2 regions of the Neorhizobium sp. PAMB6630 genome follow, and region 2 is predicted to be linked to the other one. Evidence: riboswitches for the same ligand, from Rfam matches in the RefSeq annotation. Region 2 holds a riboswitch; the other holds the start of a gene.
What was found. Region 2 has a riboswitch for cobalamin ahead of AC4CWF_RS00910 (DUF1636 family protein). Riboswitches for the same ligand answer to the same signal wherever they lie in the genome.
Positions count from the first base shown of each region.

Region 1: linked by a shared signal. The riboswitch ahead of AC4CWF_RS13280 (CbtB domain-containing protein) and the one ahead of AC4CWF_RS00910 (DUF1636 family protein) in region 2 are both predicted to bind cobalamin.

Region 1 covers NZ_CM177836.1:2,762,209-2,766,414, reverse strand. Annotated here, with positions in the region: gene AC4CWF_RS13295 (metallophosphoesterase) at 1-741, shown strand, start outside; gene AC4CWF_RS13290 (c-type cytochrome) at 909-1,352, shown strand; gene AC4CWF_RS13285 (c-type cytochrome) at 1,443-2,357, shown strand; cobalamin riboswitch at 2,442-2,657, shown strand; gene AC4CWF_RS13280 (CbtB domain-containing protein) at 2,683-2,859, shown strand; gene AC4CWF_RS13275 (CbtA family protein) at 2,969-3,793, shown strand; gene AC4CWF_RS13270 (hypothetical protein) at 3,790-3,957, shown strand; gene AC4CWF_RS13265 (hypothetical protein) at 3,998-4,129, shown strand; gene AC4CWF_RS13260 (type 1 glutamine amidotransferase family protein) at 4,140-4,206, opposite strand, start outside.
Region 2 covers NZ_CM177836.1:199,089-203,294, forward strand. Annotated here, with positions in the region: gene cobN (cobaltochelatase subunit CobN) at 1-1,293, opposite strand, end outside; gene cobW (cobalamin biosynthesis protein CobW) at 1,293-2,330, opposite strand; gene AC4CWF_RS00910 (DUF1636 family protein) at 2,342-2,767, opposite strand; cobalamin riboswitch at 2,897-3,103, opposite strand; gene cobO (cob(I)yrinic acid a,c-diamide adenosyltransferase) at 3,203-3,817, shown strand; gene AC4CWF_RS00920 (cobyric acid synthase) at 3,817-4,206, shown strand, end outside.

The DNA.
Region 1 (4,206 bases), 1.3 Mb from region 2:
ACGCTCGGCGACCTCATCGACCGGGATTTTGCAAGCTTTGATGCGCCGCTCGAGATTTTTGGCCGCTCGCGCCACGAATGCCTGTTCCTGCCCGGTAACCATGATTTTCTCGTCGCACCGGAGAAGATTGGCGCGGTATTCGATCGGCTCGGCATGCCCGCACCCTATTATGCCTTTACCCGCGCTGGCATCAGTTTCCTTGTCATCGATGGCGGCGAGGAAAGCCTGTTTGCAACGGCTGGTGATCCCGCGCGGCATGCTAAGGCAAAGGCCCGGCTGGATGGACTGCGCAGCAGGGGCGCGATCAATGCCATGGAGTGGAACGGCGGCATCTCTGAGCGCCAGTTCAACTGGATCGCCAGAGAGCTGAAGGCTGCGGAAGCTTCGGGCCGGCCGGTCATCGTCATGGGGCACTTTCCGCTTTATCCAGCAGGCGATCATAATCTTTGGGATAGCGGCGCGCTTTCCGATCTGCTGTCGTCCTCGCCGCAGGTGATTGCCTATCTCTGCGGGCATTATCATGCGGGCGGCGTGGCAAGAGCCGGCTCCTGCTGGTTCGTCAATTTTCGCGGCATGGTGGATACCGAACGGCAGACCGCCTTTGCGGTGGTGGATGTTCATGCCGACCACATTGCCATTACCGGTTATGGGCGCGAGGAAAGCCGGCATCTGTCACGCGCCACCATTACCGGTGCCACCATCAACGCCGGGATGCAGGCCATCGGCCAATCGGCCGCATAGGCTGAAACACCCGGGCACGACAGGCCTTGCGCTGCCTTTTGCCGCAGCTGTTCACATCTCTGTGTGAGCAGAAAAATGTCATTTCTCTCAAATGCATACGATGTAATCATGGCGCCGACATATCAGCGTGCGGTGCCTCCATGGCCTGCGACAAGGGGAGAATGAGCATGAATTTGAAACGGGTATCCACGGCCGTCCTGGCCCTCTGTCTTGGCGCCGGCGTGGTGTTTGCCGCCGGCGAGCCGCAAACCGAGCGCAAGGCGCTGATGAAGAAGATCGGCGGTTCGATGGGTGAACTTGGCGCGATTGCCAAGGGCCAGAAGCCTTATGATGCAGCCACCGTGAAGACGGCGCTTTCCACGATCAGCGCGTCCGCCAAGGATTTCCCCAACCATTTTCCGGCCGGTTCCGAAACGGGCATGGAAACGGCGGCATCGCCGGCCATCTGGCAGAACATGGATGACTTCAAGGCGAAGTCGATGAAACTGTCATCCGATGCCGAAACGGTTCTGGCCTCCATGCCCGCCGATCAGGCAGCCGTGGGGCAGGCCATGCAGACGCTGGGCGCCGATTGCGGCACCTGTCACCAGGCCTATCGTCTGAAGCGCTAAGCGCAGCCTTTTATGATCGCCGCCCGGCATCATGTCGTGCGGCGGTTTTTTGGGCATTCGGGTTTTTAAGAACATGAACGGGGAGCGGCCATGGCATCGACATGGGCCAAAATCGCACTGGCGGGTGTCTTTGCCGTCGTGGCGGGCGGCGCGGCAGCCTATGCGCTGACGCGGCCCGCACCGCATCCGGCCGATTATTGGGCAGGGCTCGGCGCGCCTGACGTGGCCAATGGCGAACACCTGTTCTGGGCCGGCGGCTGCGTCAGTTGCCATGCGCCGAAGGATGCCAAGGGCGAGGAGCTGAAGGTGCTCTCCGGCGGTCGCGCGCTGCCAACGGCTTTCGGCACGTTCCACGTCCCCAATATCTCACCCGATCCAGAGGCTGGCATCGGCAGCTGGACGCTGGCGCAGTTTGGCGATGCGATGACGCGGGGCGTTGGCCCGAAGGGTGAACATCTTTATCCGTCCTTCCCCTACAGTTCCTATGCGCGCATGACGCGCGAGGACGTGAACGACCTCTTCGGTTACCTGAAGACGCTGCCGGCAAGCCGCAATGTTGCGCCGCCGCATGAACTCGGTTTCCCCTTCAACCAACGCGTGACGCTCGGCGGCTGGAAGCTGCTGTTTTTCAGTGCAGAACCCCGCGTCGCGCTCGACAACCCGAGCGATGCCGTCAAGCGCGGGCAATATCTGGTGGAGGGCCCCGGCCATTGCGGCGAATGCCACACCCCGCGCAACGCGCTCGGCGGCTTTGAAAGCGGGCAGTGGCTGGCAGGCGGTCCGAACCCGGAAGGCGAGGGGCGCATTCCCAACATCACCCCCGGCGGAAAGGCCATTGGCAGCTGGAGCGAGGGCGATATCGCCAATTATCTCGAAACCGGCTTCACCCCCGAATTCGACAGCGCCGGCGGCTCCATGGTGGAGGTTCAACAGAACCTGTCGCACCTGCCCAAAAGCGATCTGGAGGCGATTGCTGCCTATCTGAAGGCGGTTCCTTCGCATTGACCACGGCAATGGCCGCCACACATCCGCAAAAGCCAGGAAACCCCAGGGTTGCGACGCGTATTGACAGGCCCCCGGTGGCGGGCCACAAGAAGAGCGTGTGACGGTTCCTGCCGGATGAAAGATCCGTCGGGATGAAAAGGGAACACGATAGGGCATTGAGAGAAGTGCCTCATTCGTGGCTGCCCCCGCAACTGTGAGCGGTGAGTTCATCGACTGTTATGGCCACTGGGAAACCGGGAAGGTCTGGTTGTTGAACAGCGACCCGCGAGCCAGGAGACCTGCCGCCGCACCTGTCGTCAACGCATATGCAACGAGGGGTTTTTGCATGTCGATCCAAACATCCACCGCCGGCACTTCGGCGAAATCCACATCCATGCTGCAGGCCGTTTTTGCGGTAGCACTTGGCCTGTTCATCGTCGGCTTCGTCGGTTTTTCCCATGCGGAAGCCGTACACAACGCCGCCCACGATACGCGCCACGCCAACGCCTTTCCCTGCCACTAACGCGCGCTCCATCTGAAAAGTATCAGGTCGTTCAGCCACGTTTAAATCGGGTATCGCGCTTGCCGGACATCGTCCGGTTCATAGGCGCTTTGCCCGCACGGGAAAGGTTATCTCCATGTTCAGATCCATTGTCTTCTCCGCCGTTGTGGTGGGGATTGTGAGCGGTATTGCCGCCTCGCTGATGCAGATGGTCGGCACCACGCCGCTCATTCTGTCTGCCGAAACCTATGAAAACGCCGGTGCCGCCGGCCATGACCACGCGCAAGCGGCAGCAGCACCCGTTGCCGTGCCGCCCGCCACAGAAAACCCTGCCCCCCACGTCCATGCCGCCGGGACGGCGCCGCATGAACATGCCGATGGTCACGGTCAGGAGGCCCATGATCACGAAGGCCATGACCACGGAGACGGATGGGCGCCGGCCGATGGGCTGGAACGGCTCTCCTATACGGCAGCCGCCAATATCCTGACAGCCATCGGTTATGCGCTGGTGCTGTGCGGGCTTCTGTCTGTCGCTAGCCAGGGCGGGCTTGCCAAAACCATCGATTGGCGCACGGGCCTTTTCTTCGGCCTGGCCGGTTTTGCCTCTGTCATGCTGGCGCCAATGGTGGGGCTTCCGCCGGAACTGCCGGGTTCTCCCGCCGGCGATCTTGGCGCGCGCCAGATCTGGTGGCTGTCGACGGCCTTTGCCACCGCACTCGGTATCGCGCTGCTGGCGTTTCGTCGTGACGGGTTTTCCGCTGTCGCCGCCATTGCGCTGATTGCCGCACCGCATCTCATCGGCGCACCGCTGCCGCCAGACGGCGAGCATGCGCTTGCCCCGCTTGGGCTGGAACGCCAGTTCATCGTGGCAGCGACGCTGACGAGCCTTGTGTTCTGGGCGCTGCTCGGTTCGCTGAGCGGGCTCCTGATGAAGCGTTTCGAGGCGGCGCGGTGAGCGAAAACGATCCTGATCGCCCCGCCATCTGGCGCGATGATCTCGATGCCCTGCAGTTTGGCGTGCCGGGGCAGGGCAGTCTCTGCCTTGTCCACCGGCTCGCCTTTCGCGCACTTTTGCCTGCGGTCTTCTGGAGAAAGCCTTTCCCCGCAGGCCTGTCTTGAACTTTTCCTCAGCGAAAGCCGGCATTTCGAAGCCGCGGCCATGGCCAAGATCGCGCGCCTTCAATTGGCCCCCGGCCGCAACCTTCACCTTAACAGCCGCGATATCCGTCGCGCCATGGCGGGTGAAATTTCGGATGGGCCAGTGAAGGCCTGCCGCGTTCTGGGCGGCTGAGGCGGTCGCTTCAGCCCTGACGATGCTCGGCGGAAAACTGCGAAAGCTCCATCTGCGCCTCCGGCGTCCACAGATCG
Region 2 (4,206 bases):
CATCAGCGCCTTTGCCGTGTCGGGAATATCCGAAACGCCATATCCTTGCCCGGCTAACTGAATGAGCATCTGCCGCACGCTTTCCGGCACATCCAGACCGACCGCATAACCGGTGCGGCCGGCAGCGCCCGGATAATCCGGCATCAGGATGACGATCCGGCGCTCAGCCCGCGGCGTCTGCTGAAGCGCCAGATGCCGGGCGATGCGGTCTGCCACGGCCTCCACCCGGTCGGGCTCCGGGCGGTTGGCAAAGCCCGAAAAACCATAGGCCGTGTCGCCTTCGCGCTCGGCCTTGAAGGAGAGCACGCCGGCCAGTATGCGCCCATCCAGTTCCGGCAGCACCACATGCATGGCCAGATCCGAGGGTCCGAGCCCGCGCTGGCTGCCGATCCAGGCCTCGCGTTTTGTGGTGGCGATGACAGCCTGAAAAACCGGCACGCCGAGCCGGTCGAACAGGGTTTTTCCGTCCGGTTCCGCGTGGCTGGCAAAGGCTGTCGCGGTGATGATCGCGGCAGGCTCAAGGCGCGACAACGTCTCGTGGAGGAAGGTGAGGGTTCCCGCATCCTTCAGCCCCGGCACGAAGACAGGAAGCGGCGCAAAGCCGCGCGCGGCAAGCGCTTGCGACAGCGCATCGATGGGGGCGATATCGCCGGCAAGCAGCATGGAACGGTAAAACAGGAGCGGCAGGATTTTTTTGCCCGCCAAACCCTCCAGCGCCTCTGGAAGGGAGACCACGCCGTGGCCGGGCCGGTAAAAGCCAAGTTTTGGCACGGCCTCAGCCACCGGCCGCACGTCGCCTCGACCATCTGCCAGCGCGAAAAGACTTGTCGCCAGCCGGTCGAGATTGTCAGGCCCGCCCTCGCGGAAGAAGGCGAGGAGGCGGGTGATCTCGTCGGTGGATACGGTGGAGGCGGCCGTCAGGCGGTCGTCCGTCTCGCTGCATTCACCGGGCAGAAGAATGAGGGGAATTTTGTTCCGGCGCGCCAGATGCGAAAGCTCTTCGACCCCGTAACGCCAGCGGTCATAACCGCCGAGCACGCGCACCATCAGCACCCGTGCATGGCGGGCGACCTTGTCGATCCAGAGATCGACGGACATCGGGTGGCGCAGGTCTGAAAGCTGGGCAAGGCGCAGCGACAGGTCTGCGCGCGACAGCCTGTCCCAGGCGGATGCCATGCCGTTCAGGTCGCTGTCGGTAAAGGACAGCACCACCACATCGCCCGGCGTCTGGTTGAGATCGACCGGTTCGATCAGATCGTCGAGCGACGAGGATGTGGTGGCAAGGATGTGCATCAGGCCGCCAATATTTGTCCGATTCGGGCGGCATCGATGCCCTTTTCGCCGATCACGACAAGGCGCGAACGACGGTCTTCGCCGACACCCCAGGCGCGGTCAAAATAATGGTTCACGCGCGGGCCGACGGCCTGCACCAGAAGCCGCATAGGCTTGCCCTTTACTTCCACATAACCCTTGATGCGCAGTACCTTTTCGGCCGCCGTCACATCGGCAATGCGCCGGCTGAGGCTTTCGGGATCAGAAATTGCGGAGATATCAAGAACAAAGCTGTCGAAATCGTCGTGCTCGTGGTCCAGTTCATCATCGTGATGCGTCTTGCGGTTCTCGATGTCGTCCTCGACGGCAAGCCCGAGGCCGATGAACACGGCCGGATCGACCGCGCCCTTTTCAGAATTGACGATGCGCACCGCACGCGGCAGGTGGGCGCTCACATGGGCGCGGGCCTTTTCCAGATCGGCAGCGGAAAGAAGATCGGCCTTGGTGAGAATGACGAGATCGGCGCAGGCAATCTGGTCTTCGAACACTTCCTCGACGGGGTCGTCATGGTCGAGCGCGTCGTCGTTGACCCGCTGCGCCGCCAGTGCCTCCATGTCGTCGGCCACGCGGCCTTCGGCCAGCGCCAGCCCGTCCACAACGGCGATCACGCCATCCACGGTCACGCGGCTTTTGACGCTCGGCCACTGGAAGGCCTGGATCAGGGGCTTCGGCAGTGCAAGGCCGGAGGTTTCGATCAGGATATGATCCACCTTCGGTTCCATCGCCAGAATGCGGTCGATCGCCGGCACGAAATCATCGGCCACCGTGCAGCAGATGCAGCCGTTCGCCAGCTCAATGATGTTGTCTTCGGGGCAGTTTTCGATGCCGCAGCTTTTCAGGATCTCGCCATCGATGCCGACATCACCGAACTCGTTGACGATGATGGCAAGCCGCTTGCCCTTGATGTTCTGCAGCGCCTGGGCAAGCAGCGTGGTTTTGCCGGCGCCGAGAAAGCCGGTGACAACCGTGCAGGGAATGCGGGCGAGGGAAGAGGTCATGGGATCGTCCTTCAAGGCTTCTGGTTCTGGGATTGAACGGGCGGAAACGGCGGAATGCGGGCAATCATGCCGCGTTTCAGGCTGTCCGGGCGGCCTTTCCACGGCATCAGCCCATCGGCCGAGCCGGCAAGCAGGCGCGCGCCCATGAGAAGATCCTCGCCGCTCTCGGTGGTGAGATCACCGAAAATATAGCTCCAGCCGGTGCTGCTCTGGATGCTGGCGCTGAGGCCCCGCTTGCAATTGGCAAGGCAGGCAACACTCTTCACCTCGATGCCGGGTTCGTTATGGTGAGCAAGGTTTTGTGCCAGCACGGCGCCCTCACGGGGGGCTGCCGGGTCTTGCGTGGCGCTGCGGCAGGTTTCGCAGACATGCACGATAACCGCACGGACGGGGATATCCGCCGTCTCTGGACGCTCGTTTCGTGCTGATAAATCCACTGTCACCCCACCTTTACCGATGTGCCTGAACGGCCTGTCAAACGATAGCGGGGTGCAGACACGGAAGGCTGCCCTCGGCGCCCCCCTGTCTTTCGAAAACTATCCGTTCCGGAGCACCCCGCCCGGCTGGATCATCTGTCGTCAACGGCAGGTCTCCTGGCTCGCGGATCGTCGCCCGTGCGCCGCCTTCCCGAAGTTGCCTTCAGTGGCCTGATGCGCCGGACTACCCGCTTACAGTTGCGGGGGCAGCCGTGGTTTAGGTTTTTGAAAAACCGCACCACGTTCCCTCTTAGCTTTCCCCGTTGCCGGGAAAAGACCGTTGTCCCTGTCACTATGCGCTTAGCCGCTTGCGTGTCAATGGCAGCGCGCAAGGCATTGCCGCGGGAAAAGGTTCGACTATAGTCCCGCCTCCCGAGGATGCGCCAGGAGAGCCTGATGAAGGAAATCGACGAACGCGAGGCCGAACGCCACCGCCGCAAGATGGAAAACCGCAAGGCCGTGCAGGATGCGGAAGTGGCGGAAAAGACCCTCGAAAAGGGTCTGCTGATCGTCAATACCGGCCCCGGCAAGGGCAAATCGACGGCAGCCTTCGGGCTTGCGCTGCGCATGCTCGGCCATGGCCGCAAGGTGGCGGTGGTGCAATTCATCAAGGGTGCCTGGGATACGGGCGAGCGCGTGGCGCTGCAGGCGTTTGGCGACCGGATGATCTGGCACACGATGGGCGAGGGTTTTACCTGGGACACGCAGGACCTGAAACGCGACGTGGCCGCCGCCGAACGCGCCTGGGACAAGGCGCTGGAGATGATGGCCGAGCCTGACGTCGGCCTCTTGATCCTCGACGAGTTGAACATTGCACTGCGCTACGATTACCTCGATCTCGAGCGGGTGATTGCCGATCTCTCAGCCCGCCGGCCGGACCTGCATGTCATCGTCACCGGGCGCAATGCCAAGCCTGCGCTCATCGAGGCCGCCGACATGGTGACCGAGATGACGCTGGTGAAACATCACTTCAAGGCAGGCGTGAAGGCGCAGGCCGGGATCGAGTTCTGATGACGCAGCAACGACCCGCCAAGGCATTGATGTTCCAGGGCACCGGTTCGGATGTCGGCAAATCGCTCATCGTGGCGGGGCTTGCGCGTGCGTTCACCCTGCGCGGGCTTCGTGTTCTGCCGTTCAAGCCGCAGAACATGTCGAACAATGCGGCGGTGACCGCCGATGGCGGCGAAATTGGCCGGGCGCAGGCGCTGCAGGCGCGTGCGGCGCGGGCGCCGCTTTCCGTCCACATGAACCCGGTGCTTCTGAAACCCCAGAGCGAGGTTGGCGCGCAGCTGGTGGTGCAGGGCCGTGTGGAAGGCAATGCCAAGGCTGCCGAATACCAGGAGATCAAGGCCGGCCTGATGCCGCGCGTGCTCGACAGCTTTTCCCGCCTGAAAGCCGAG